Regions from separate parts of the Glutamicibacter sp. BW80 genome, predicted to be linked through region 2. Evidence: riboswitches for the same ligand, from Rfam matches in the RefSeq annotation. Region 2 holds a riboswitch; the other holds the start of a gene.
The links. A riboswitch is a leader RNA that binds a small molecule or an ion and turns the genes downstream of it on or off. The one in region 2 is predicted to bind S-adenosylmethionine.
Positions count from the first base shown of each region.

Region 1: linked by a shared signal. The riboswitch ahead of CIK76_RS09335 (methionine ABC transporter ATP-binding protein) and the one ahead of CIK76_RS00605 (flavin reductase family protein) in region 2 are both predicted to bind S-adenosylmethionine.

Region 1 covers NZ_NRGV01000031.1:214,852-222,835, forward strand. Annotated here, with positions in the region: gene CIK76_RS09325 (MetQ/NlpA family ABC transporter substrate-binding protein) at 1-571, opposite strand, end outside; gene CIK76_RS09330 (methionine ABC transporter permease) at 597-1,292, opposite strand; gene CIK76_RS09335 (methionine ABC transporter ATP-binding protein) at 1,289-2,323, opposite strand; SAM riboswitch class I at 2,470-2,559, opposite strand; gene CIK76_RS09340 (ASCH domain-containing protein) at 2,836-3,351, opposite strand; gene ggt (gamma-glutamyltransferase) at 3,601-5,424, shown strand; gene CIK76_RS09350 (LLM class flavin-dependent oxidoreductase) at 5,506-6,909, opposite strand; gene CIK76_RS09355 (acyl-CoA dehydrogenase) at 6,974-7,984, opposite strand, start outside.
Region 2 covers NZ_NRGV01000001.1:121,611-142,972, forward strand. Annotated here, with positions in the region: gene CIK76_RS00520 (nucleobase:cation symporter-2 family protein) at 1-187, opposite strand, end outside; gene pucL (factor-independent urate hydroxylase) at 265-1,188, opposite strand; gene uraH (hydroxyisourate hydrolase) at 1,193-1,549, opposite strand; gene uraD (2-oxo-4-hydroxy-4-carboxy-5-ureidoimidazoline decarboxylase) at 1,578-2,072, opposite strand; gene CIK76_RS00540 (hypothetical protein) at 2,391-2,576, shown strand; gene CIK76_RS00545 (AEC family transporter) at 2,792-3,793, opposite strand; gene CIK76_RS00550 (SDR family oxidoreductase) at 3,962-4,717, shown strand; gene CIK76_RS00555 (hypothetical protein) at 4,796-5,194, shown strand; gene CIK76_RS00560 (SRPBCC domain-containing protein) at 5,191-5,640, opposite strand; gene CIK76_RS00565 (hypothetical protein) at 5,683-5,937, opposite strand; gene CIK76_RS00570 (MarR family transcriptional regulator) at 6,028-6,489, opposite strand; gene CIK76_RS00575 (tellurite resistance/C4-dicarboxylate transporter family protein) at 6,628-7,659, shown strand; gene CIK76_RS00580 (pirin family protein) at 7,669-8,670, shown strand; gene CIK76_RS00585 (GNAT family N-acetyltransferase) at 8,685-9,017, shown strand; gene CIK76_RS00590 (DNA-binding protein) at 9,014-9,202, opposite strand; gene CIK76_RS00595 (MFS transporter) at 9,212-10,600, opposite strand; gene dnaB (replicative DNA helicase) at 10,954-12,309, opposite strand; gene CIK76_RS00605 (flavin reductase family protein) at 12,964-13,464, opposite strand; SAM riboswitch class IV at 13,571-13,687, opposite strand; gene CIK76_RS00610 (PQQ-dependent sugar dehydrogenase) at 13,921-15,042, shown strand; gene CIK76_RS00615 (AMP-binding protein) at 15,182-16,792, shown strand; gene CIK76_RS00620 (dihydrofolate reductase family protein) at 16,876-17,454, shown strand; gene CIK76_RS00625 (hypothetical protein) at 17,661-18,032, shown strand; gene CIK76_RS00630 (TetR/AcrR family transcriptional regulator) at 18,139-18,762, shown strand; gene CIK76_RS00635 (acetyl-CoA hydrolase/transferase family protein) at 18,825-20,300, opposite strand; gene CIK76_RS00640 (helix-turn-helix domain-containing protein) at 20,524-20,859, opposite strand; gene CIK76_RS00645 (PadR family transcriptional regulator) at 21,073-21,362, shown strand, end outside.

The DNA of each region.
Region 1 (7,984 bases), on a different contig from region 2:
GTTCGATGTCGGGGTTCAGGCCGAGCAGTCCCTCGCGCTCCAGGAGCCAGAGCGCTTGCCCCTGGTTGGCGACGTCGTTAGGCAGGAGCAGCGTCGACCCCTCGGGGAGAACCTCGACCGATTCGTAGCGGGTGGAATACAGACCGAAGCCCCATTGGTACAGTTCAACGGTTGGCGTCAATTCCACGCCGGCGGCTTCTGCCGATTGCCGCATGTACCACTCATGTTCAAAGATGGTCGCGTCGAACTGCCCTTCGGCCACGGCGCGGTTCGCCTGGATTGGATCCTGAAGCCCAATGGGTTCTATCTCGATTCCATAATCCGGCGCGATGGTCTCGGCCACGAATTTCAGGATCTTCTCTTCCCCGGCCATTGCCGGTTCAAAATGGACCTTGAAATTCGTTTTGCCGGGCTCGGTGGACGCGAGCGCTGGAGCGGACTTTTGCTGAACCAGCAACGCGCCAAGGACGAGCGCCACAATGGTCGCGCATGCCGCGATGGTCCAAGGCAGTTTCGCGGTGTTTTTACGCAGAGTGAAGCCATGGTCATGGCCTTTGGGTGAAGTCGTCATGTTCTTCTCGTTTGTTCTAGGGCGCTTAGGGGCGGGCCAGCGCGCGGGCGATGCGATCGCCGAGGAATTGGACTGCTTGCACGGTCAGAATGAGCGCAAGGATCGTGGCAAGCATGACATTCATGTCGAACCGCTGATAGCCGTAGGTGACCGCCAGATAGCCGATGCCGCCGGCCCCGATGGTTCCCGCGATGGCCGAATACTCGACCATCGAGATGGTGTTCAGCGTGACGGCGGAGGCCAGGGCGGGCAGCGCCTCACGGATCTGGGTTGCCCCGATGATCTGCAGCGGCGATCCACCGGTCACCAGCCCGACGGCCAGGTTCTCCTTAGGCAGATCATTGAGCGCGTTCTGCACGAGCCGCGCGAAGAAGGGAATGCCCGCAATGGTCATCGGCACCACTGCTGCCCAAATGCCGATGGTGGTTCCGGTCACCCATTTGGTGAATGGAATAATCGCCGCCATCAAGACCAGGAACGGCAATGAGCGTCCCATGTTGACGAACCAGCTCAGTGCCGCATGGCTCTTGTCGTGCGGAAAGAGACCCTGCCGGTCGGTGTTGAACAGCGCCAAACCCATGATGCCGCCAAAAATGATCACCAAGACCATCACGATGCCGACCATTGCCCAGGTCTGTCCATAGGCAGGAAGCATCAGGGCGGGCAGTTCGTTCCATGGGGTGTCGGTACCGACCGCTGCGCTTTCGGTTGGGATTCTCATACCGCCACCTCGATGCGTTCCGCGCGGTCGGCCACACTCGCGAGGAGCTGCTGGGATCGTGGCGTGGCGCGCAATCCCCATCCAGCCAAGACGGCAATAGCTCGTTCTGCGGCAATGCCCGCGAGACCGATTTCAACGCGGCCCAGCGTTCCCTCGTGGTGTGCTTCCACGGAGCCACCGAGCAGCGCGACCCGCGCGCCATGTTCGGTTCCCAGCCGGGATATCCAGGCTGGGTCCACATTTGCCGCCTGGTAGGCCACGGTCAGCGTGAAGTCGTAGCCGGCGGGCACCAGATCGGGGCGCAATGGCAGAAGCTTTGAACCGGTCACCGATCCCGGATCCGCTACCAGGCCTCGAAGTTCGCCGTACTCGGCGATTCGACCGCCATCGAGTTGCGCGACGCGGTCGGCGATATGGCGCACCACATCCATCTCGTGGGTGATCAAGATAATCGCCAAGCCCAAGTCGGTGCGCAGGGAATCAAGCAGTTCCAGCACCTGCGTGGTGGATTCCGGGTCGAGCCCCGAGGTTGCTTCATCGGAGAGCAGCAGACGCGGACGCAGCGCCAGCGCTCGGGCAATGCCCACGCGTTGGCGTTGGCCACCGGAAAGTTCTCCGGGGTACGAATTTGCCCAATCCGCCAGACCTACGCGATTCAGGAGTTCGGCGACCCGGTTTTCCATCTCGTGGTGGACTACTCCCAGGTTTCGCAGCGGCAACGCAACGTTTTCGGCTACCGTCATGCGGCGCAAAAGGGCCGAGTTCTGGAAGATCGTGCCGATGGCACGACGTTCGGCGCATAGTTCTTTGCCAGAGAGCACCGACAAGTCCTTGCCTTCTACCAGGATCTGACCGCTGCTGGGCTTTTCCAACAGCGAGATGCAATGGGACAAGGTGGACTTCCCGGCGCCTGAGGGCCCAACCACCGCGGTGATTGTCCCCGATTGAACGTCCAGGTCGATCCCCTTGAGGACCTCCACACGGCCCTGGGCCGTTTCGTAGTGCTTATGCAGCTGGCGAATCTCAATCATGTGATCGTCCAGATAACGTCGTTTGCATTTGTTCTCCTTGGTGCTGGCACCGCGCAGAGTCTCAAACAGCGACGATCCACGGATTCAGGATGCCGCTGGCTTTCGCCAGGCTCTGAATCTCGGGAACAAAGCCGGTGTTTCAGACTGCTCCATCGGTCCTGGCTGTAGCACCGGCCCCGTGAGGGTGGTTGCTGCGACGTCGTTGAGCCAGGTCTCTCGGTCGCTCTGGATGGTTACCATTCGATAGGTGAATCGAACAGTTTCAGTCTGTGCCCGTGCCCGCTTCGTGAACAACCATGACGTTATATACGCGTCATGAAGTCGACCTCGGTGCGCAGATCGGCGGAAAACCGGCCATAAATGCGCGACTCACCCGTCATATGTCGCCACGTGACGACGCTGAATTCGCATCTTGACTCAGGAGAACTCGGCGGGTGCGAGGACGCCCCTGGGCCTGAACGCAAAGCAAGCTTCCAGAACCGAAAGGTGGAGATGAATTAGGTGCCTGGAAGCTAGCTGCGCGGCCAGACCACTTCGAAGCGTTCGCACACGATCCGCTCACCGGGCACGCCGGTCATTGCCGGTTCCCACTGCTTGGCGAAATCTGCCTGCTGCGTCCGTTTCCAGAACTTTTCGTGTTCCCGGCGCCAGCTGGCCAGACTACGGTCATCCTCGCCCTCGGCAAAGGCAAAATCTGCATCCACCTGGTCGAATGATTTCAGCGTCACCTCGCTGGTACGCAGGATAATTTTCGGTGTCCCGGAGCCGTCGCAGGCGATCCAGTGCGAACCGACCCGCGGAAGCGGTTCGTTCTCGGCAAGGTACTCGTTTTCAAGGCTTGAGGTGGCACGTTTCTGCCCGTGGGTTACCTGATGCAGCAGTGCCTCGGCGAGCTCAGCGCTGTCTCCGAAGTATTCCACCACGTAGTCGCCCGGATCGGTGGCACAGCTGTTTCGGTAGTCAGCCCACATTTGCGCGGCGGCGGCGAGATCTACCGGGGGCAGCTCGGAGGTAGGTTCATTGCTCATTCTCCTAGCCTAAACGCAGTCCGGCCACCGAAGCTGCTGTATTCGGTGGCCGGATCGCTGGCTGCCGCGGTGGCGGCATGCCCTCCGAAGCCCTTGAGGCGACGGCGGTGAATCCGACGCTAGTGAAGTCTTCACCTGAGCGTAATGAGCGACAAGCATGCGCGGTGACGCGTGTCACAGCCTAAGTCTCAGGTGCTTCTCCCGTAAATTGGCGCTTGCTTCATCCCCACCTTTTCAGGAGATCAAAGTATGTCACGAGCAAGTACGAGAGCTATCGCCAGCGCCGCGGCACTGGCGCTGGGACTGGGAACTTTCACCGCCCTTCCGGCCAGCGCCGATCCCAGGGCGACCGACAAAACGCCTACGGCCAAAGGCAGCGGCGGCGCAGTCTCCTCCGTAGACCCGGAAGCGACCGCCGCCGGAATCGAGATCCTGCGCAAAGGCGGCAACGCGGTTGATGCGGCGGTCGCAACGGCGGCCGCGCTGGGCGTGACCGAGCCTTATAGCGCGGGCATCGGCGGCGGCGGCTACTTCATGTACTACGACGCGAAAACCGGAAAAATCAGCACCATCGACGGCCGGGAGACCGCACCGGCAGCAATGCCCCAAGATGCCTTCATCGATCCGGAAACCGGCGAGCCCTACAACTTCACTCCCGAACTGGTGACCAGCGGCGTGGCGGTCGGCGTGCCCGGCACCCTGGCCACCTGGCAGCGCGCGCTGGACAATTGGGGTTCCCAAAGCCTGAAGAAAGTTCTGCACCCAGCCACCCAGGTAGCTTCACGCGGCTTCGTTGTCGATGAAACATTCCGCGAACAGACCCTGGATAACAAGGAACGCTTCGCGACCTTCGGCTCCACCAGCGAGCTATTCCTGCCCGATGGCGATGCGCCGCACGTTGGCAGCATCTTCAAGAACCCGGATCTTGCCCAGACCTACCGGTTGCTGGCGAAGCAGGGCCCCTCGGCGTTCTACCAGGGCGAAATGGCCGAAGAAATATCCCAGACGGTGCAGGCTCCGCCCACGTCCGCGGACATCGAACTCCCGGTTCCGGCTGGCTATGTGAGCACCACCGATCTCGCGGAATACGAGGTCGTGGAGCAGCAGCCAACCCAGGTCAGCTACCGCGGCCTCGATGTTTTCGGCATGGCGCCATCCTCCAGCGGAGGAACCACCATCGGTGAATCGCTGAATATTCTCGGCGAGTTCGACCTCGCCGGCATGGAGCGGCCCACCGCGCTTCACCACTACTTCGAGGCGACAGCCCTGGCCTACGCCGACCGTGGCAAGTTTGTCGGCGACCCGGCCTTTGTGGATGTTCCCACCGAAATCCTGACCGACAAGCTCTTCGGCGTCGACCGGGCGTGCGCGGTAAACCCCGAACAGGCCGCGGAGAAGCCGGTGGCTCCGGGCGATATCGAGGGCTATGACGGAGTGTGCCCTGCGGCAACCAGCGAGCCGGTGGTTGAGCAGGATACCGAGAATATCTCCACCACCCACCTTTCGGTGGTGGACCGCTGGGGCAATGTCGTCTCCTACACCCTGACCATCGAGCAGACCGGAGGTTCGGGCATCGTGGTGCCCGAGCGCGGCTTCCTGCTGAACAACGAGCTGACCGATTTCTCCACGGTGTACGATCCCGCCGACCCGAACCGGATCGAGCCGGGCAAGCGTCCGCGCTCCTCGATGGCGCCCACGATCGTGCTGCGCGATGGCGAACCGATGCTCGCCATCGGCTCCCCCGGCGGCTCCACCATCATCACCACGGTGCTGCAGACCCTGGTGAACCGCATTGACCTGGGCATGGATCTGAGCGAAGCCATCGCGGCCCCGCGCGCCTCGCAGCGCAATACCGCGGCGGTGACGGCGGAGCCCGAATTCATCGAGGCCTATGGGCCGGCGCTTGAGGCTTTCGGGCACAAGCTCACCGCCGCCGGTGATTCCTTCACCCCGCAGGCTGAGATCGGTGCGGTTGAGGCGGTGGAAATCGCCGCAGACGGGACCTTGATCGCGGCGGCCGAGCCAACCCGCCGCGGAGGCGGTTCGGCCATGGTGGTGAACCCGGCCAAATAGCCGTTAAAGCCAGCGAGTCCCCGCGGAATTCAACATTTCGCGGGGACTCGCTGGCTTTGCTAGCGCTTGATCTTCAAGGATTTAGGCCTTGGTGGCCAATCGGTTGGAGATCTTGTACTGGGCGGCACGGTGGGTGTCCTTCACCCGGTCACCTTCACCGAAGAGCTTGTGGCGCAGCGAGCCCTCGGTGTATTCGGTCTTGTAGACCCCGCGTGCCTGAAGCTCGGGAACCACGTACTCGACGACGTCCTCGAAGGTACCTGGGGTGACAGCATAGGCCAGGTTGAAGCCATCTACGTCGGTGTATTCAACCCAATCGATGAGCTTCTCGGCAACCTCGGCACCGGAACCGACGGAGACCGGACCGAATCCGCCCACGCCGATCCATTCGGCCAGCTGGCGGATGGTCCATGGCTTGCCGGTATCACCGCTGGCCTTCTTGAAGGTTTCCACCGAGGACTGGATGGCGTTGGACTTCACGTCGTCGCCAATCACGTCATCCGGTCCGTAAGCGGACATGTCGATGCCGGTCCAACCCGAAAGCAATGCCAGCGCGCCGTCGATATCCACGTAGGAGCTGTAGTCCTCGAACTTTGCCTGGGCAAGTTCCGAAGTTTCGGCGGTGATGATGGTCTGCATGGCGAAGATCTTGATGTCGTGGCGGCCACGGCCTGCGGCTTCGGCAGCGTCGCGGATTTTGGCGACCGCTTCTTTGAGCAAATCTCGCGTTGGGCAATTCACGAAGATCGCTTCGGCGTTCGACGCGGCGAATTCGGTGCCGCGCTTGGAGGCGCCGGCCTGGTAGATCACCGGGGTGCGCTGCGTGCTTGGCTCGGTGATGGCGATGCCTGGAACCTTGAAGTACTTGCCCTCGTGATTGATCGGGTGCACCTTGGAATGGTCGGTGTAGACGCCGGATTCCTTGTTGTTCTGCACCGCGTCCTCTTCCCACGAGCCTTCGAGCAGCTTGTAGACCACTTCGAGGTACTCATCGGCGTGGTTGTAGCGCTCGTCGTGCTCCATCTGGTCTTCTTGGCCCATGTTTCGGGCGGCCGACGGCAGGTAGCCGGTGACCACATTCCAGCCCACGCGGCCATTGGTCAGGTGGTCCAGGGTGGCCAGGCGGCGCGCGAAGGCATAAGGGTGCTCATAGGCGGTACCCGCGGTGACGCCGAAGCCGAGGTTCTCGGTGACCGCGGCCATCGCGGAGACGAGCATCATCGGGTCGTTGACCGGCGCCTGTGCACCGCTGCGCAGCGGAGTTTCGTTGGTGCCCTTGTAGACGTCGTAGGTGCCCAGCACGTCGGCGAGGAACAGCCCGTCGAATTTGCCCTTTTCCAGCACCTTGGCCAGGTGGGTCCAGTAGCCCAGGGTGTTGTAGGTCGACGCCTTGTCATCCGGGTGGCGCCAGAGGCCCGGCGACTGGTGCACTACGCAGTTCATATCAAAGGCGTTAAAAAGGATTTCGCGCTTGTTCTCGCTCATTGGTGTGCCCCTATCCATAGAAGAAATCTGGTAAGTCTAAAAATCAGTGTTCGAAGAGTGTTGCCTAGCTGCCGGAGAACCGGTTTGCTCCGGTTACCGTGCCGGTGACGGACAGCCGTTGGGGCTGCACGCCGTTGATCTCGTAGTCCCCCACGATGCGCGCCTTGTAGATCGCCGGATTGTGCGTCGCGATGGTGCGGGCGTTGCGCCAGTGGCGGTCCATATTGCAGCTATTGCGGGTGGAGGATGCACCCAGCGCGTCGAAGAGCTTGCTGGTCGCACCGATGACCAGCGGCTGCACGATCGTCTGGGCGCGGTTGGCCGCCAGTTCGCACACGGCAAAGCGCTCCTCGGCATTCAGGTTCGCATCTGCCATGGCTGATTCGACCTCCAGCACCGCGCCCATGACCACGGACTCCGCGGCGAAGATTTCGGCGGAGACCTCGCCGACGAGCTGCAATACCTGCGGTTCGCGGTGCACCGGAACTCCGGTGCCGGTGCTGAAACTGCGGGTACGCGCCTGCACCGAGGAGCGCAGGTCGTTCAGTGCCGCGCGTCCGATTCCGGCCTGTACCGCCATGAGCACGAGTTGGAAGATCGCGGCTTCCGGATCCGTGGGGTCCTCCGGCATGAAGGTGTCCACCGGAACTTCGTGGAATTCGGTGCTGCCGGTACCGGTGAGCTGTTGGCCGAAACCGTCCCAGTCATCGAGGATTTTCACGCCGCTGTGCTGGGTGGAAACTACCGCGATCTGGCGCCCTGGGAGTTGCGGGTGCGCCACCGCTACGGTGGTCCAGTCGGCGAAGATGGTGCCGGTGCAATAGAACTTCCGCCCGTTGACCAGCCAGCGCGACCCCTCCTCGGTGACCTTGGTGTTGAGCAACCCGAGGGCGTTGCCGCCTTCCTCGGTGTAGGCGTTGCCCACGATCTGCCCGGAGCTGATCCGGGCAACCCATTTGCTGCGGAGCTGCGCATCTTCCAGGCGCACCGCGTTTTCCACGAAGGCAATATGCGCGCGCCATAGCTGGGCCACATGCGAGTCCGCCTCGGCTAATTCGATGAGCAGCCGGAAGAC
Region 2 (21,362 bases):
TGGCCACGAGCAATCCGACTTCCTCGCTGCTCAACCCCGCCGCACCGCCGATGATCAAGGGCGGGGCGATGATTCCCCCGTACATGGTCAGGACATGCTGAAGCCCGTAGGCCAGTGACTTGCCAAATGGTAATTTAGCGTCCTCTGGCCGTAATGCTTTGATAGATTCATCAGGTGTAGCACTCAAGGCTGACCTCCTACGTCAGTCGCTGCCATAAAGGGTGTGCCGGTGTGTCCGCACCGGCACACCCTTTTCACATCGGGTTAGATAAATGCAGGGATATTGGCCCACACCGGATGGTTGACCTCGGTTCCCTCGCGGGAGAGGGTAGCTTCGATCAGCCCATAGGGCCGATCTGCGGCAAAGAACACTTCATTTGGGTTGTCCTGGCCGAAGACTTCCAGGTCCACCAGGAAGTGGTGCTTGTTCGGCAGGGACATCTTGATCTCCGCAATTTCCGGATGCGCCTCAAGAACCGCTTGGCCCATGTTGTACATGCTCTGCTGCAGCGCGTACGAGTGGGTCTGCGCAAACTGGGTGAGCATCAGCGAACGCACCGAGCTGTACACGGCGTCGTAGTCGATGCCGGCCGCCACGGCCTCCGGGTTATAGCGCCAGCGGGCGGTGACATCGGTGGCCAGGATGCGGTCGGTGGTTTCCTTCAGCGTCGTGTACCGATCAACCGGGAATCCGTGGAACTCGCTGCCCGTGGACTTCAGGACGGTGAGGCCTTCCAGCCCCGCGACGATGCTCTTTTCTCCGTCGGACCCGATTTCCAGGACGGCCGTGCGAATTTCGGACTTGTTCTGCGAGAAGGCGTGGTCGTGATCGTTGATGCGGTCCCAGAAGAACTGCTGCGCCGCCCATCGGCCACCGGTGATCCAGTCGAATTCGCCGGTGAAATGATTTCCCAGCTGAACCAGGAAGTCTTCGATGGCCCCCACGCCGTTGCGGGCCAATCCGTAGACGGTGTTCTTCTGGGTGTCGGTGGGTACGACTCGGGCGTTGTCTCCGTCGATGTGGGCGGCCGTGAAGTCGCCGTGCAGCTGGCTGGTGACGTTCAGATCCTGGATCTGGTGGCGATCGGTGTCGCGGGTGATTTTTACCAGGCGGACCTCGGCCTTGCCATACTGGTTGGATCCAAGCACGATCTTGGTTCCTGCTGGGGCATTGATTTCGGTAGTCATGGTTCTAACTTCCTCGGTACGTGGAATATGCAAACGGGCTGATAAGAAGAGGTACGTGGTAATGCTGGTCGACTTCATTGACGTAAAAGTCGATGCTTACCGCGGGGAAGAAGCTTTCCGTTCCCTGCTTCCCGAAGTAGTCGCCGGTTTCGAAGGAAATCCGGTAGCGTCCTGCTTCAACCTGAGCCGGCCCCAGAGTCTTGATGCGGCCGTCCGCATCGGTGAGTCCGGATCCGATTTCTTGCCAGCCGGATGCCCTGTTGGCTTCCAGCGTGGCCTTGACACCGGAGGCAGGCCTCCCGGTCCCGGTGTCGAGAATGTGGGTGGTGATGTGACTGCGTGCTGCGGTCGATTCATCCATGAAGTACTCCTTAGCTCAAGGGTTGGCTTTAGCCTCTGACCGCGCTGGACATGCGGAGCAGCGCAATCGCACGCAACTGCTCGGCTACTTCGCGCAATTCGGTGTCCTGGTCATTGCCGAGGCGGCGTTCGCATTCGGCGAGGATTTCATTGCTGCTCCGCCCCGCGGCACGGATGAGGAAAACCCTGTTGAAGCGGGCTTCATAGCGGCGGTTGGCTTCGGCCAGACGGGAGGTGACATCGTCATCGAGCCGCAGGCTTGCTTGCTCGCCCCGGGAGAGCGAGGCTTCGGCGGAATCTCCCTGGGCTCGTTCGCCGATGCGGGGGTGATGCGCCAGCGCCGCAGCGATTTCTGACTCGCCAAAGGGCGCGGCACTGCGTTGGGCTGCGGCCGTTAGCGCAGCACTGTCTGCATAGGGGCGTGCGGCCACAAGCTCGTTGATCCAACGTTCCACATCGAGGCATGGCCGCAAGACGGCGGCAGCGTCTGCCTCGGGTAAGTTGTTAAAAACATGCAGGTCCATCGGGTGATCAGCTCTTTTCTTACACCACGATCCGATGGCTGAACACCCTTACCACCGATGGTTCTATCGGCTTCGACTCGATGTTTTTGGATCGTGGAATCTTCGTTCCACTACTGTAAGCCAACTCACACTACCTCCGTCAAGTGGTTTTCGAGGGAAATTTTTTGAAGTGTGATTTATTGTCGGAAATTTCGGTCGCAGGGAAGTTTTTAGGCCGATCCCCTTGCCAGGAGCCGCGCTCGCCCGACATACTGTTTTCGTAGGACAAAAATAAACTTCCGTATTACGGAATCAACTTATCGCAAAAGGAGGGTCGCCATGACCGCCAACCAGTCGGCAAGCATCAACTACTCACCTAAGGAAGCGCGGGTCCTCTCGGCGACCGCGGCGCTCCAGACGGGCATGTTCCAGCCAATCGAGAATCTGGACCCTGACATGTCCCCGCGGGCACGCATCAACACTTCGGCACCGAGCTTCCTGGACCGCCTGCTGCGCAGAAACTAGTTCGCCGACCCCTAGGGGTGCAAAACTTCATAAAGGCCATGTTCCGGAGGCGCCGAGCATGGCCTTTATGTTCTTAAATGGCCCACGTCAAACGGACGTGGGGCTCAAGGGAGGCATCGAAAGATCATTGCGCTGCGTGCTTGGCGCCAGGATCGTTCCACGAACCCGCTTCGGCGCGAGCTTCAACCATGAAGAGAAGTGCTGCCCGCGAGGATCTACTTGAGCACCAGCTGCGCCAAGACCGGAAGCGCGATTGCCGACAGGGCGCAGGTAATGACGATGGCCAGCGCCGTCGGCTCACCGTCGCCGGTGTCATTGTGAGCCATGATGTAGGCCGTGGCGGAGGTCGGCATAGCTGCCATAAGCACCGCGGTGTTGAACCACATCGATTCGAGATCCGGCGCGAAAATCCAGAGCATCGAAACGGTCAGCAGAGGCAATGCCGCCAGCTTGCCAACCACCATGACCAGCATGGTTCGCTTGGCTCCACGCACCTTGGTATGCGCCGTCCCCGCCCGCCGGTCCAGGGTGCGCTGAACGGTGCGCCGCAAGGATAGACCGATTACGAACAAGGCTCCGGGGGCTGCCGCGGCGGCAATGAGGTCTACGGTGTCATCAAGCGGTTTTGGAATGGGGATCCCCCACATCACCACTGCTCCGCCAAACACCATGGCCCAGGTAACCGGGCTATAAAGCAGTGCATTGCGAACCGTCAACGCGATCCGGCGACCGCTGGGCTTATGCCTGTTTCCCGGGCCTGCCGGCATCATCAGCTGGGCCAAGATGGGAAAACCCACCATAAAAATAACGTTGTGGACCAGCTGCCCCATGCCTGCGGCGAGACCGGCCTGGCTGCCGAGCACCCCGAGAACTACCGGAATTCCCAGATAGGAGACGTTGCCAAAGCTGGTGCTGAGCATGCCAGCCAGGCTCCGCCCGCGCTCTACGCGCAACACATAGCGGAAAAGGACCCAACAGATGAGGGCGAATGCCAACGTCGAGGCGATGCTGACCCACAGGAAATCGAACGGAACTCCCCGACTAACATCGGCCCGGGCAACCACCTTGTACAGCAATGCAGGCAGTGCCACGTAAAAGACAAAAACGTTCAGAGCCGGTTCCACGCTGGGCGGGAATTTCGGTGAATAACTGACCGCGTAGCCAATGAGCATCACGAAGAACAGCGGCAGGACACCGAACAGCACGTCGAGGAACACAAGACTCCTTCAAAGTTCATTTTTGAGTCTTTCCAAGCCTAGTTGTCCTTCCCGCGGCAACCTGCATCGGCTTCGCTGGACCTGCCGAACTTCAGGCATGCTCCGGCGGATTCACATACGCGGCTGCCATGGCACCTGCGACTAGGCTAGATGCCAAAAGGAGTTAATATGCCATCTGCAAACATGCCGACGTCCAGCATCCTGATCACCGGAGCCGGCACCGGCATAGGTCGGGCCACCGCACGGCTGCTACTAGCCCAAGGCTGGAATGTGGTCTTGGCCGGACGCACCGAACAGACACTGCAGGAAGCAGCACAAGGCCACGGCAACGCTCTAGTGGTCCAAGCCGATGTCTCCTCCGCCGAAGAGGTTCGATGCCTATTTGCGAAGGCGACCGAGCATTTTGGTCGTCTCGATACGCTATTCAACAATGCCGGAACGTTCGGTCCCGCAGTCTCCATCGATGAGCTAAGCGCGGAGGACTGGGAGAAAGTCTGCCAGGTGAACCTGACCGGAGCGATGAATTGTGCCCGCGAAGCTTTTAAGCATATGAAGCTGCATGGCGGCGGAAGAATTATCAACAATGGATCAATTTCCGCTCAAGTGCCCCGACCACGGTCGGTGGCCTATGCAGTTACCAAGCACGCCATCACGGGGCTGACTAAGTCCATTGAACTCGATGGCCGCCCGTTTGGCATCTGCGCTTCACAGATCGACATCGGCAACACTGCTAGCGACATCATGGACGAACTCGGCACCTCGCAAGGAGCCTTGCAAGCCGACGGCTCGCGCAAGGTTGAGCCAACATTCGACCTGCAACAGGCAGCGCAAGCCGTAGCCTTCCTGGCTAACAGCCCACTCACCGTCTCCGTCAATCAGCTCACCATTACCGCTGCAGGGATGCCCTATATTGGCCGCGGTTAGTTCGCTTTGCGCGCGGAGTTCAGCTGGTGGCTATAGTGGGACGAACCATTTAGAGTCCAAATTCAGGCAAGTGAGAAGATGAGCGCCGAACCGTCAGCAATGCAAGTGAGCTATCCGGAGAATTGCGGTAATGCCCCACGGCATCTGGTGATTCAGGAAGTGATCGTGGCGCTGCACGGGCGAGATCTGGATCATCTCAGGCTGTGGCTCACCGAGGACATTGAATGGGAAATAGTTGGCTTTGAAACGCTGCACGGGATCGACGCGCTCTGTAGCTGGGTAATGATTTCAGGAGATACGAAATCACTCGAATTCAAAAGCGTGCTCACTCACGGTCGCGAAGGAAGCACCGATGGAAATATCACCAACGGTCAGGATATCTCCGCGGCTTTTAGCCATGTGCTGCGCTTTACCGGAGCAGCGAAAACCGCACGGATCAAGTCCGCGCGCAGTTATCTGGTGTCGAAGCCAATTTAGAAGTACTCGGCCAAGAGCGATTCAAGCTTTGCAAACGCGGAATTCCAGGCCTTTTGGCTGCTCTCGATGACTTCATGTGGCAATGGGCCCTGCGTCAAGGTCACATAGGTCTGGCCGGCAAATTCCTTGAAGTCCAGCTTGGTGTGAATGACCAGATCCAGCGTCATCTCATGCGGACCATCGGCGCTGGCCAGGCATACCTGTTCGTCAAAGATCGTGACCACTGCCTTGAGCGGCACCTGAGCTTCCGGGTTATCGCTTTGTGCCATGGTCAGCTCATGGCGTCCCCCGACCTTCGGCTCGAGAATTACCGAGCCCTCCTGCACCGTCCAGCCATGCGGTCCCCACCACTGCGTAATAATCTCCGGTTCGACGAATGCGGCCCAGACCGCAGCACGAGGAGCGGCGAATTGCCGGGACAAGACAAGTTCATTCATTTCCTGCATACTCGGATTTTACCGTGCTCTCGGCGGGGAATCTAAAGCCGGCTATTTGGGGCGACGGGATTCCATGCGGCTAGCGGTATATACGGTTAGCTCATCGGCCTGAGTTCCGGCGGCCTCGTGGGCGCGCAGCACCATCATGGCGCGGTCCCATTTAATGCGTTCGCGTGGGCTGGTCATGATCGAGCGTTCGGCCGGGCCGAAAATACTCAACCCCAAATACTTCAGGCGCCATCGGGCACGATATCCAAGACTCAAGCCGGTGGTGTCGCTGATGATGGGCAGTGGTGACTCGTCCATGGGGAAACCTCAATTTGTCAGGGCGCCGGAGCCAATTGCGTCCGTGACTTAAGCCTACTCCAATAGTTGGTGCACCAACTATATCCTTAATCACTCGGCGGGCGCCGCGATTCCCGCATCCACCACATCGCCCAGAATCTCGCACAATTCAACGACTTTTTGCTCGCTTAAGTTCAGCCGACTCAGCATCTCATGGGGAATATCCAACGCCTGCTCACGCAGCATTTCCCCCTTCTGCGTAGTCTCAATCAAGATCGCGCGTTCATCGCGCGGATTCTTTCTGCGCTCGAGCAATCCGGCTTTTTCAAGGCGCTTGACCAGCGGGGAGAGCGTCCCGGGATCCAGATGCAGCTTTTCGCTGAGCTCCCGCGCACCGATTGGAGCAGATTCCCACAGGGCCAGCATCACCAGGTATTGCGGGTGGGTCAGCCCCAATGGGTCGAGCACCGGCTTATAAGCTGAAATCACCGATCGTGAGGCGACGGCCAGTCCAAAACACAACTGCCGCTCAAGCTTGAGCAGATCATCACGACGAAGATTGGAGCTGTCCACGATGTTTTGTTCTCCTTGGGGTTCATGCCGGTACCGACACTAAGATCGTACGCCAGCATCCTGAGTCGGGGCTTGGCGGCAGAGCGCCACAGGCGTTAGCCTCAACATCTCGGCAAAGAAGAATTCAAGGAGACCTAGGTGAACCCAGAACTGCGTGCTAGCCGCTCACGATTCACCCGATGGGTAGCCACCCTTGCCCCGTCGGTATTCTCCAGCGTGATGGCCACCGGCATCGTAGGCATGGGTCTGCTGCTTTCCGGGTTCTCCGCCCTCGGCCAGGCTTTCTGCATCCTGGCCGGTATCATGTTCCTCGGACTACTCACGGTGCTGGTCCTGCGCGTCGTGCGCTATCCGACGGCGGTGCAAATTGATGCGCTGAACCCGGCCCTTGGTTTTGGGTTCTTCACCGTGGTCGCAGCCTCGAATGTCCTAGCCCTCGCACTGGCGGTTTTGAAGCTCCCGGGCGCCGCACTGACCGCGCTGATATTCGGGACGCTCATTTGGCTGATCACCACCTACGCGATTCCCGCCGGGCTGGTGCTGCATGAACGTCCGGAACCGGCACTGACCCACGCAAATGGGTCGTGGTTCCTCTGGGTGGTGGCCACCCAATCCGTTGCCGGCGGATTAGCGCATCATACAAGCTTCGGCGCCTGGGCCGCCATGCTTGCCTTAGCTATCTGGCTGCTAGGCTGCGCGCTCTATCTGCTGACCGCTACCCTCGTGACGGTGCGCATGATCCGCTATCCGAACCGCGCCGAGACGCTTTCACCGACGTATTGGATCTTCATGGGGTCCACCGCGATCAGCGTATTGACCGGTTCGCAACTACTCGGCTTGGCAAACCGCGGTGAGATTCCGAACTGGCTGCAAGCAAATATCGCCTTTACCACCTTGGCGTTGCTCGCCATAGGGTTGTGGTTCATCCCCCTGCTGCTGGTCTTCGGAATCTGGCGGCACATCATCCACCGCCACCCGCTGAGCTATGAAACCAGCCTTTGGGCGATTGTCTTCCCGCTGGGCATGCTCGCCACCGCATGTCTTTCCCTGGGATCAATACCGGATTTCTCGGCTCTCTTTACGCTGGGGCAGATAGTGATTTGGGTGGCCGTGGCCAGCTGGGTGGGAACCATCGCCCTATGGGTGGCACGAATCAGGCATCCTGCCTAGTCTTAGGTTATGAGCAACCTTGAACAGGCACCGGCGGAAATCGACTGCAGCAACCTCGATGCACGCTCAGAGGTTCAGGCGCTGGAGCCCCGCCCAGTCCCCCTCGGTGGCCCGCGAGCCATGACGGTCTCCCGGACTCTTCCGCAGAAACAGCGCAGCCTGATCGGCGCGTGGTGCTTCCTCGACCACTACGGACCGGACGACGTAGCGCTCACCGGCGGGATGAACGTTCCACGGCATCCGCACACCGGACTGCAGACCGTCTCCTGGCTTTTCTCCGGCGAAATCGAACACATCGACTCGGCCGGGCATAAGGCCAAAGTGCGCCCCGGTGAATTGAACCTCATGACCGCTGGATACGGAATCACGCATTCCGAAATGCTCTGCGAAGAAACCACGATCTTGCACGGAGCCCAGCTATGGACCGCCCTGCCTGACCGGGTGCGCAATATGGAACCAACCTTCGAAAATTACCGTCCCGAACCGATATACGGCCAAGGATGGATGCTCAACGTTTTCCTCGGCACTCTCGCGATTGGCGAGCAGAGCCTCACCTCCCCGGTGAAGACGCATACCGAACTCAGCGGGGCCGAACTGCATCTGGACCCGCATACCGAGGTCGAAATCGTGGTCCCCGCACATCACGAACACGGTGTACTCGTTGATCAGGGCCGCCCGACGGTCAACGGCAAACCACTTGAGCACCGCGAACTGGGCTTCGTCCGGGCCGGATGCACCACGCTGCGCATCACTGCCGGCGAGCAGCCGGTCCGCGCTTTGCTGATCGGCGGAGAGCCGCTTAAAGAGGAGATCCTCATGTGGTGGAACTTCGTGGGACGCAGCCATGAAGAAGTCCTCGCATTCCGCGCGCAGTACCAAGCGGAAATCGGCGCCGAACCAGGAGACAGCTCGGAGGACCGCTTTGGCCCATTCCCGGAAAACACTCCCGCGCCATTGCCGGCGCCGGCGCTACCTACCGTCCGACTACGTACACGAGTTAACCCCTCCTAGAAAGCGGCCACCAAATGAGCGAAATCACACCTGTTTTCCTGCCCGAACGTCGGCGATATGCACTGGACGATGATGGAAAGGTCATTGGCGCAACCCACTTTCGAGAATTCACCGGTTCCGCTGGCACCGAGCGGATCTTTTTCCACACGACCGTGGACGAAGAATACGGCGGACAAGGACTGGCCAGTGTGCTGGTGAAATTCGCGTTGGACAACACCATCGCCGGTGGAGCCAAGATCGTGGCAGTTTGCCCGTACGTCAAGGCCTATGTCGCTAAGCACGCCGAATACCAGCCACACCTCGTCGCGACGACCCCAGAGCACCTGAAAGTCCTGCCACGCGCCTAGCTGCGCAGCTCAAGACCCTGCTTGTCCAGGGCTTCACGGAGGATGCGCAGCGCTTTTGGTCCGACGCCATGCAACCGAAGCAGCGCTTTCTCGCCGGTTTCGCCCGCTTGTTCGAGGCTCGTGATACCAGCGCTTAGCAGCGCCCTGGTGGCCGGTGCGCCGATGGCTGGGAGCTCAGTTTCCATACGCCTGGGCTACTTAGGGCCAGCCGCCGCCGGGGATTCGATCCGCGGCGTAACGACCAGCAGTACGATGATCAGGAACAACGAGAAGGCGAAGACCGCGGCGAAGCCCAGCCCCACTGCCACCGTGGCGAAGATGACCCCGCCAAGCGCGGTCACTCCCGCGTTGCCCAGCGCATCCGCCATGGTCATCGCCGAGGAGTTGAATCCTTGTTCCTGCTTGCCGGAGAGGGCCAGCATATTCACGTTTTGGCGTGGGAAGATCATTCCCATTCCAAATCCGCCTATCGCCCAACCAACCACGATGATGGCCACCGGCGGGTGGAACAACGCGGCATAAAGCGCGGTGGAGATGCCAAACGCCCCGGCCAGGGCGCCGATTCCGATGCATGCGGAATTGCTTAAACGTTCACCGGCTTTCCCCTGCAGCCACGAGCCCAGGGCCCAGGACAATGCGGAGGCGGTGAGCACCAGACCCGCGCGGTCCGGAGGCAGAAAATAGTCTTCGCGCAGCAAATACGGCAGGTAGACCTCTGTGCCGAAAAATGCTCCAGCCACCAGCGATCGGGTCAGCACCGTGGCTGGCATTCCACGCCGGGCGCTGAAGGTCCCTACGGGCAGCAGCGGCCGGATCGCTAACAGGGCGAGCGCCAACGCTGACAGCAGGGCGACGACGGAGGGCCACCCATTGTCCATGAGCCCAAGCAGGTTCATGGCGATCACCGAAGCCCCGGTGAACCCCGCGAGCAGTAGCCGCTTGATGGAGACCGGACCGAGGGTTGCATCGCGTGCAGAATCCATGCGATGCAGGGTCGGGATGACCGCCACGATCGCGAAGGCGATGAAGATCAGCACCCCAAGGAATACCCAACGCCAACCGAGGTATGTGGCGATCAGGCCCGCAATCCACGGTCCGAGCAACGCCGGGATCACCCCGGCGGCGGCGAAAAGTGCGAAAATTTTGCTGTGCAATTTTGCCGGATATGCCCGAGCGATCAGCACAAAGATTGCCACGGTCACGGCGCCGCCACCGATGCCTTGCAAAATTCTTCCGAGGATCAGCACCTGCATATCCGCCGCGGTGCCGCAGATAAGCAGGCCGCCGGCAAAAATAGCCACGGAAGCGTACAGCGGAATCTTCGGGCCTCTTCGGTCCGAAACCTCTCCCGCAGCAACCATGCCAAGCATCGCGCTGGCAATCGGTGCGGCAAAGGCCAGCGCGAAGTACTTCTGTCCATCGAGCAGCTCACTGACCAGCGGCATGATCGTGGAAACCGCCAACGCTTCGAAACCCACCGAGAAGACCAGGACGAACATGCCCAGGGTGGTCGCCAAATATTTGGCGGCATAGATCGACTCAACCGTTGCGGAATCTACCGCAGAGTCACGTGGTGATGGCATGCGGCCATTCTTTCATTGAACGTCTCGGACGCCGATTCGGCACCGATGGTTAGTGGATGCACCGCATGGCTTTGTAAGCTGAACCCATGCTTAACGAAGATACGCGTCGCCGACTGGTCAAGATCACCGCGCTCTGCCTAGCGCTGATGGTGGGAGCTACCGGGATACTCTCCAGCGGTGTTCTTGGCCTTTTCTAGGCAGCCAGCCCCAGGTGCGGCGCGAATGGACGGCGCTTTCAGCACTATCAACGGCACGCAGCGATGCACGGAGAACGCAGCTGAACCAAGGGGCAGGGCCAAGAAATCTTGCGGATTTCTGGACCCTTCCCTGTGCCGTAGGCCTGCCTCGGCAGGCTAGCCGTCGTTCTGCATGTTGCTGAAGCGCGAATAGTGGCCCTGGAACGCCACGGTGATGGTCTTGGTGGGGCCGGCACGGTGCTTTGCGATGATCACGTCGGCTTCACCCGGACGGTTTTCCTTGTCGTAGACATCGTCACGGTGCAGCAGGATTACCATATCGGCGTCCTGCTCGATCGATCCCGATTCACGAAGGTCCGAGATCATAGGCTTCTTGTCGGTGCGCTGCTCGGAACCACGGTTCAGCTGCGAGAGGGCAACCAGCGGAACATCGAGTTCCTTGGCCAGCAGCTTGAGGTTACGCGAGAACTCGGACACTTCCTGCTGGCGCGATTCCACGCGCTTGCCCGAGCTCATCAGCTGCAGGTAGTCGAGGATGATCATGCGCAGCTCGTTGCGCTGCTTCAGCCGTCGGCACTTGGCGCGGATTTCCATCATGGACATATTCGGCGAATCGTCGATGAACAGCGGAGCTTCGTTCAAGCGACCCATCGTGGTCGCAATCTTCGTCCATTGTGCGTCTTCCACCGAACCCTTGCGCAGATCCTGCAGCTGGATGGATGCTTCTGCCGAGAGCAGGCGCATCGCAATTTCGTTGCGGCCCATTTCCAGCGAGAAGAAGACGGTGGCCATGTTGTTCTTAATTGCCGCGGAACGGGCGAAGTCCAGGGCGAAGGTCGACTTACCCACTGCGGGGCGGGCGGCGATGATGATCATCTGACCACCCTTCAACCCCTGGGTCAGTTCGTCGAATTCGTAGAACCCGGTTGGCACGCCGGTAATTCCGTCGCCGGCGTTCGCCGCATTCTCGATCTCATCGACGGTTCCCTCGATGATGTCGCTCAGGCGCACGTAGTCTTCGCTGTTGCGGTTCTCGGCGACCTTGTACACCTCGGCCTGCGCCTCGTTGACGATCGCGTCAACCTCACCATCGGGCGAATAGCCCATCTGGACGATCCGGGTCCCGGCATCGACCAGGCGGCGCAATACGGCGCGTTCGCGCACGATTTCGGCGTAGTAGCCGGCGTTCGCGGCGGTGGGCACCTGCTGGATGAGGTTGTGCAGATAGGCGGCGCCACCCACGCGGGCGATCTCGCTGCGCTTGGTGAGCAGATCGGAGACCGTCACGGCATCGGCTGGTTCGCCTCGTCCGTAGAGATCGATGATTGCGTCAAAAATGGATTCATGGGCCGGGCGATAGAAATCTGTTCCGCGCAGCGCCTCGACCACGTCGGCGATCGCATCCTTCGACAGCATCATGCCGCCAAGAACCGACATTTCGGCAGGAATATCCTGCGGCGGGGTGCGACCCGCTTCCGAACCCTGACTCTCGTAGACCGGCTCCGCGCTCATAACTGACACTTCCATCCCCTATTGACCCTCTGGGAAATACCCTTGTGCCATGATGGCAACACTCAAGCATGTCACCGCCAACCGACGTTATCGTGTCGGCGGTACCTGTGGATATATCAGTCCCAAAGCCAACAGTAGGTCTCTTATCCATAGCCGCAAACTCTGTTATCCACAAGATCTGTGGATAATCCCCCTCTAGCTGTGGATGACCCTGTGTGCGACTTGGGGAGAAGCTTGTGGATTACCCCACTTAAGTTGTGCTAATGACTATCTGACTTGGAGTTTGTTGTTTGCACACCTGTGGATAGAAAGTTAATTTCTTTGTAGAGTCAACCTTCGCAAATGACGTTATCCACAGCATAACTCGCGGGATTCCGGTGTATTCAACCTGCTGCACCGACTTATCAACGTACCATCCACAGAGGTGTGGATAGTTTTGTGGAAAGAATCTTCGTGAAGAACGCGGTAGTCACCGCTCCAAAAAGCTACTGAAACGTAACTTCGAGGCGAGTAATCCACAATTCGATGCAGAGCACCCCTCTGCGGTCATATGAACTTAACGCGCCCGCGCGGTCCGAGCCCGCCGGGCCAGTTAAACGACTGCGCGCCACATGTCAGCGAAAATGACAGGTGGCGCGAAGCGACGACAACTATTTAGACGAGTTCCGGGACTGGTAACGAGTGAAATCGTGAATCATGGAAAATCGACGGTAAATGCTCGGCGACCTTATGGCCATGGACCTGCAACAGGATGACCCAATGGTCTCCGGCCTCAACCTCACTGTAGATCGTCGTGTCGAGCCACAGCGTTGAGTCATGGATGAACAACGAGCCGTCGTCGCTGGTGTGGGTGTCCACACCGCGGAATCGATCTCCGCTCTTGGAAGCGATCTGCCTGCAGACCCCTTCATTGCGCTCGCTGAGCACCGAAACGCCGATTCGATTTGCGTCCCGCAGCTTCGGCCAAGTGTTCGAGGTTTTCTGCACGGCAAACATCACCAACGCCGGTTCCAAGGAAACCCCTACGGTGAATGAGGAGGCGACGATTCCCGTCTTTTCCCCGTTGACTTCGGCGCACAGAGTGGCAATTCCCGATGGGTGCTGGGCGAAAACCTTGCGCAGCGTCAGTGCGTCAAGTTCTTGATTCAAAGACATGCCTTGACTTCCTTTGCTTCATGCCCACCGGTACGGCGACGGTCGGCGGCAGGCTAAAGCAGCTTTGACTTGCTCTTACCCGCCGTCGAAGGTTTAACGCCTCGATGTGCGGTACTTGTATCGTGCGGTGTTGCGCGACACCGAATCTTCACCTGGAGCACCCCGCTACCGTATAGAGGGTTGCCGGCCAGCTAGCCAGGGCCTTTAGCTGACGCTCATGATTCTGATTAAAACGATATTGGCCTAAGCTCCCGCGCGTCAAACAAATTGCTTCGCAAATCGAAATATTCAACCCAAAATTCGATGAGCCACAAGTATTCGAGGGTCCATCGGAAATTTATTCAATCACCGGAGGGTTCGGATGCGGCTGCGCGGCCCGCTGATACCGCTCCCCTTCGGTGCGATACGAAGCGCCCAGCCTCTTGCATAGCGAACGGATCTTGCTAGCCTGAAACCATGCGGCCTCGAATAGCTGGTAATCCGAAGATCACGGTTTTCCTTGGAATTCTCGCCTGCGCCGCGATGCTCACCGGATGCGCCGCCGAAGCACCGCGTTCCCCCGGCGCCACGTCAAGCAGCAGGGCAGTCGATACCAAGTCGCCCGAACCGCGAAGGATCGCAGCCGAGCTAGCCGCCCCCTGGTCCATGGTCTTCGCCGAAAATACGCTGATCGTTTCAGAACGCGATTCGGGGCGGATCGTGGAAATAGATTCAGCGGGCACTGCCCGGCAAATCATCCGCTTGGACGACGTAGTTCATGGTGGCGAAGGCGGACTGCTTGGGCTGGCCTTTCAACAGCCCTACCTTTTCGCCTACTCCACCGCAGAAGACGGCAACCGCATCCAGCGATTCGAACTTTCCGGCGACAGCGGTGCGCTCGCGCTGAGTCATCCGCGGACGATCCTGTCCGAATTGCCATCGGCAGGAATTCACAACGGGGGGCGTCTAGCCATCGGACCGGATTCGATGCTCTACGCGACCGTGGGAGACGCTGGAAATGAATCCTCGGCTCAAGATCTGGAAAGTCTAGGCGGAAAGATCCTGCGGCTGACCATTCAGGGCGAGGTCCCCGGCGACAACCCCTTCCCCGGTTCGCCGGTATTCAGTTTCGGCCATCGCAATCCACAAGGTATCGCTTGGGCTCCCGACGGAACCATGTATGCCAGCGAGTTTGGGCAGAACCGCTGGGATGAATTGAACATTATTGAGCCCGGAGCCAACTACGGCTGGCCGGCGCACGAAGGCATTGCGGAAGATCCCGAATACCGCGACCCGATCCAGCAATGGAGCACGCAGTCCGCGAGCCCCAGCGGCATCACCATTTACGACGGGGTCCTCTACATCGCCAACCTGCGCGGGGAGCGCCTGCGAACCGTGGAGCTGAGCACGCCTCACGATTCCACCGAGTTCCTCGTAGGTGACCATGGGCGCCTGCGGGACGTGAAGGTCAGCGAGACCGGCGAGCTCTGGGTGCTGACGAATAACACCGACGGTCGCGGCACCCCGCAAGAGGGTGACGACAGGATTCTCGGCATCTCCCCGGAGACGCTCATCGACCGAACTGCCACCCGGCGCTGAATTTCGGCCACTGAACGAATTGATACTGCGGTTCTTGGATTGAACCCGAGGTCCATGCCACCATGAAGGTCGCAAGTGCTTCAGCTCACAGGCGCAGGCTGAAGGAAACCACGGATACGAATCGAAGGATATCGCACACATGGTCATGACTCAGGCTAACCACTCGGAACTCACACCCCTGCGATTCCTGCAGCGTTCGGCCGAGGTCTATCCGTCGAAGACCGCGGTGATCCACGGGACCCGCAGGTACAGCTACGCCGAATTCGAGCGGCGCGTGCAACGCTTCGCCCAGGTCGTCAAGGCGCGGATCGCGCCCGGGGACCGCGTCGCGGTACTTGCGCCGAATACTCCCGAGATGCTCATGGCCCACTACGCGGTTCCGCTGGCCGGGGGCGTGCTGATCGCACTGAACACCCGCCTGTCGGCGCCCGAGCTGCGCTATATTATGGATCATTCCGAGTCGAAGCTGCTGTTCGCCGATACCGAATTGTTGGCAAATACTTCGACCCTGCGTTCCGAGATTCCGAGCTTGGAAGCGTTGATCGAGATCACCGATGACCAATACGCCGGTACGCGCCCGACCGTCGCCGTGGACGCGGTGCTCTCCGAGCTGCTGGACGCGGCCGGCGAGGAACGCCTGAACTACGAGGTGGCAGATGAGCGCGCCCCGATCACGTTGAACTACACCTCGGGCACCACCGGCAAACCCAAGGGCGTGCTGTACTCGCACCGCGGCAGCTACCTGAACTCGCTGAGCGAGGCCCATCACCAAGGCTTCACCGCAAAGACCCGTTACCTGTGGACCCTGCCGATGTTCCACTGCAACGGCTGGTGCACCCCTTGGGCGGTCACCGCCGCGGGTGGCACGCACCTGTGCTTGCGCGGCGTGCGCGAGGATGCGGTGTGGGACGCCATTGAGAATCTTTGCGCCACACATCTGTGCGGAGCCCCCACGGTCTGCTCGATCATTGCCGACTCACCGCGCGCCCACGCCCTGTGCGATCCGCTGCGTATCACCACCGCCGGCGCCCCGCCGTCCCCGGCAATCATCACGAAGCTGCAGAAGCTGGGCATCGAGGTGGTCCATGTATATGGGCTCACCGAGGTCTATGGCCCCTACACCATCTGTGAATACCAGGATGACTGGGATCAACTGGATGCGGACGCACGAGCCGCAATGCTCTCCCGCCAAGGCGTGGGCATGCTGACCGCCGAAAGCGCACGCATCGTCGACGAGAATATGGTGGACGTTCCCGCCGATGGGCAAACCATGGGTGAGATCGTCTTGCGCGGCAACAACGTGATGATTGGCTACTACCGCGATGAGGCAGCCACCGAGCAGGCCTTTTTCGGCGGTTACTTCCATACCGGCGATCTGGGAGTGATGCACCCGGACGGCTACATCCAGGTGCGTGACCGCGCCAAGGACATCATCATTTCAGGTGGAGAGAACATCTCCACCATTGAGGTCGAACAGGCTCTCGCCGCGCACCCGCAGGTGCTGGATCTTGCGGTGGTGGGCGTCCCCGACGACAAATGGGGCGAGCGTCCGGTCGCCTATGTCATTCGCACCACCGGTTCGAGCCTGGACGAGGCGACCCTGATCAATTTTGCCCGCGAACGGCTGGCTGGGTTTAAAGTGCCACGCACCATCGTGTTCCCGCAGGATCTGCCGCGCACCTCTACCGGCAAGGTGCAAAAGAACGTGCTGCGCAATCGAAGCCTTGCAGCGCATTCAGAGAACGCCTGACTTGATGCCTGCTTTGGGTTCCCCCGCGCACCTGCGAGGCGTAAGGTGAGGTGCACTTAGCGCCGATTTCACGGGGAGTTCCCATGGCAGCGACATATACCTTCGACATCTTCTCCAGCCTCGACGGCTTCGGCAGCGCCACCGGAAATTGGGGCGGCTACTGGGGCAAACAGGGCCCGGAGCTGCTCGCTCGGCGGCTCGAGCACTACTCGCCACCCTGCCGGATGGTCTTCGGCGCAAACACCTATCGGCTCTTTGCCCAGTTCTGGGCCGAGGCGGAGAAATATACGGATGTGGATGACCCTTGGGGCGAGGCCATGCACAAGCAGCCTGCCACCGTCATTTCCAACTCCCTCGTCGGCCCGCTGGACTGGCCCGACGCGGCCATTGAGCGCGGTGATGCCCTTGCCGTAGTTCCGCGGCTGAAAGCCGAGTCGCTGGTGCCGCTGCGCTCTCACGGTTCGCTGTCCATGAATCGTTCGCTGTTGGCAGCCGGCCTCGTCGACTATATCCAAGTCACCATCTTCCCGGTGCTCACCGGACTGACCGGGCAATCACCGATCTTCGAGGGGGCCGAGGACTTCGACCTGGAACTCGTAGAGTCCCGACTGCTCGATGGCCGGACGCAAGAGCTCATCTATCGCCCGAGCCTGCATCACTAGCGCCGGTGAACCGGCAAAAAGTCGTCGTTGGCTACCGGAAATACGGCCATCAGAGGGCTGCTTGCCCGGCGGCATGCGCGGCGCGAATCGGCTCTCCAGCCGCAGTCCGGTACCCCGGATAAACTATTGACCGGGCGGTCAATCAAACATAAATTGGAACTTGACTCCCAAAGGGAGCACTCCGACCTCTAGGAAGGTGATTTTCAATGAAGAAGTGGACTCGGTGGCAAGATTGGGTTGTCGTGGTGGCTGGCGCATACGCCGCACTGTCGACAACATGGGTCGCGGGCACCACGATGTCCATGAACCTGATGGTGGGCCTTGGCGCCCTGATGGTCGTAGTCGGCATATGGAGTGTCGCCATGCCACGGCTGGTCAGCTTGGAGTGGGTGCTGGCCGCGGTCAGCGCGCTCTTGGTCGTCTCCCCTTGGCTCGGATCCTATGCAAGCGGCTATGCCACTGCTTCTTGGGTCTCGTGGATCTGTGGCGCCGTCGGCCTGGTTGCTTCTCTCTGGGCAATAGCACCGGCGATGCACATGCGCCACGAAGCCCACGGCGGCACGCGGGCAGCGCACTGATAACCATCTGCAACACGCAACCGGACGCGTGCGGGACAACGGGCAGAGCCCGCTGAGTCGCACGCGTCATTCTTGCCCGCAGCTCAACCGCGGAAGGATCTCCCCAATGCCCCTGCGCACCCCGGCCCACGGCGGCAAGCACTCTCCTCGTGCCAACGGCGAAACCGGAGCCTCCGCACGCACCCGCATCCTGAATGCAGCCGAACAGCTGTTCGCGGCGCAAGGCTTCGATGGGACCCCTACCTCGCATATCGCCAGGGATGCCGGGGTACCCAAAGGGCTCCTGTTCTACTATTTCCCGGCGAAGTTCGCCCTGCTCACGGCCTTGCTGGAGGAACGCCTCCAGGGCACGGAGATCGATTCCGGCGCGCTGGCAGTTCCCGGCGATCCTGCCTCGGGCCTCGTGATGATCGCCGAACGCTACTGCGCGGAGCAGGCGCGCTCCACCATGCTCCGGGTGGTGCTGTGGCGCGAACAGCATACCCACGCGGAGGTGGCGGCAGCCTTGGCAAGCTATCTGCATGATTTGGAGCAGTCAATCGAGCAGCTGCTGAGCCTGAGCGTGAGTTCCGCGGTGGATCAGCGATTTCTGCAGGCCGCCAGCCGGCTCTGGGCCGGCTATTTGAGGACTCTGCCGTTGCCGGGCGCGGCAACCGGCGGGCAGCGGTCCGCCATGGAGCTGCGCCTGGCCGCGGACCTGGTCTGCTCCGGGATGAGCTCGGGGCAGTGAACGCGCGCGAGCCCGCGAGAACCCAAGGGTTTTCGCGGGCTCGTTGCACGGTATGCGGCGGACTACTGGGCCAGGCGCATATCCCCGGTTTCGTAGTAGCGCTGGTGCCAGCTCAAGGCCTCGCCCAGCAGGTGCGGGGTGTGCTTGCCGTAGCTTTCGCTCCGGGCCCGGTCGAAGTAGTCCTGGAGCATCGGACGGTACGTGGGGTGCGCGCACTTGTCGATAACCAGCTGGGCGCGCTGCTTCGGTGACAGCCCGCGCAGATCGGCCAGTCCCTGTTCGGTAATCAGGATCATGGTGTCGTGCTCGGTGTGGTCCACGTGGCTGGCCATGGGCACGATGCCCGAGATCTTGCCGCCCTTGGCCATCGAGGGAGACATGAACACCGACAGGTAGCCATTGCGGGCAAAGTCGCCCGAGCCGCCGATTCCGTTCATCACATGGGAGCCGAGCACATTGGTGGAGTTCACGTTGCCGTAGATATCCGCCTCGATCATGCCATTCAGCGCGATGCAGCCCAGCCGGCGGATGATCTCCGGATGGTTGGAGATCTCCTGGGCGCGCAGCAAGATGCGTTCGCGGTAGTGGGCCACGTGCTTGTTGAACTCCTCGATGCCCGCTGCCGACAGGGAGAAGCTGGTGGCGGAGGCGAACTCGATGGTGCCGTCCTTGATCAGCTCCAGCATGCCGTCCTGGATGACCTCGGTGTAGGCGGTCAAGCCCTTGTAGCCGCCGCGGGCCAGCCCTGCGAGCACCGCGTTGGCGATGTTTCCCACACCAGACTGCAGTGGCAGCAGCTTCTCGGTGAGCCGTCCGGCGCGGATCTCGTAATCCAGGAAGTCGAGCAGGTGATCGGCAATCTGCGTGCTGGTCTCATCCACCGGGGCAAAGGGGCTCAACCGGTCGGGCGCGTCGGTTTCGACGACCGCGACCACCTTGGTGACGTCGATATCCATGTATTTCTGGCCGATGCGGTCGCGCACCGTGGTCAGGTCGATGGGTTTGCGGTGCGGTGGCAGCGCGGTGCCGTAGTAGATATCGTGCATGCCGTCCAAGGAGGCGGACTGCTGGGTGTTGACCTCGATGATGATCCGGTCTGCCATCTCCAGCCAGGTCTTGTTATTGCCCACCGAGCTGGAAGGGATCAGGTCGCCTTCTGCGGTCACCCCGACTACCTCGACGATAGCTACATCGATCTTGCCGTAGAAGCCGAACCAGGCGTGCTGGGCGACGTGGGACAGGTGAATGTCCATGTACTCCATGTTGCCGTCGTTGATGCGGCGGCGCAGTTCCGGATCGGACATATACGGTAGGCGCAGATTCATGCCCTCGGCCTTGGCCAGCACTCCGTCAAGCTCGGGGGCGGTCGAGGCGCCGGTGAGCACGTTGATCTTGAAGTCCTTGCCTTCGCCATGCTGGTGTTCCATCTGCGCCGCGAGCGCGCCCGGTACCGCCTTGGGGTATCCCGCACCGGTGAAGCCACTCATGGCCACTGTCATGCCGGGTTTGATAAAAGTTGCCGCCTGTTCGGCACTCATCAAACGGTCAACAAAGGCTCGGTGGTGAATACGCTCGTGCAAAATAACCCCTTCTAAACTTCCTTGTGATGCAGGTCTATAACCTGCATCTCACCGGAATACTTTAGCCGTTATTCGCCCGCAGTTGGACCTCTACTAGGCCTTATGCGCGATAGGTGGGGATACTAGCGACGAGGTGTGTCCAATTTGCGCTGACCGGTCTGGTCCCAGGTGACCTCGTGACCTAGCTCAGCTCCACATGAACGACTTCGCCTACAACCCTTGCCTGCAGCCTGCCACCCATCGCTTCGACGTAACGGCGCAAGGTGGCGAATTGCACGCGGTCGATATCCCCCGTTTCCATGCGGGCGACGCGATCAACGCTGAGCTTCAGCATTGCGGCTAGTTCCACCTGGCTCAATTGCGCTTCTTCACGCATTTCGCGCAGCGACAGCTTGCGGGATTCCTCCTGCACGGTACGCCGATGCTCGGCAACCGCGTCGCGCTGGGAGTCAGTTAATACATCCGGATCGGCATACGCAAAGCCCATGTGTTCCACCGCTTCTCTTGTTTTCGTCAACCATAGCCACTCTCACATTCGAGGCTATGGGCGGCGGCAGCGTTCCCCAATGATTATGACGGCATTCGTGCGGGTCATTTCGATGAATTATGGACCAACACAGGGTTTCGACATGGCATTAAATACCGGCAAGCGGTACTGACTAGGGGACACCGGGAAATTTCATCCAAAAGCGGGATGAGATCCTGGCTATGTAGGAATCATGCTTAAGTCATGGACGAAAATAAGGTAGTTCATCAGATCAAGCGTTCCATGCTGCCCGTGGTGATCTTGGGCCAATTGCTCCAGGGGCCAAGCCACGGTTATTCCATGCTTTCAAAACTCGATGAGCTCGGCATCACCGGGATCAAGAGCGGCACCTTGTATCCGCTGCTACGCGGCATGGAAGAGGCCGGAGATATCGCAGCCGAATGGGAACTCGCCGACCGCGGACCGGCGCGCAAGAACTTCACAATCACCGAACAGGGCCAACAGACCCTGCGAGAAATTCGACTCTGGCTACG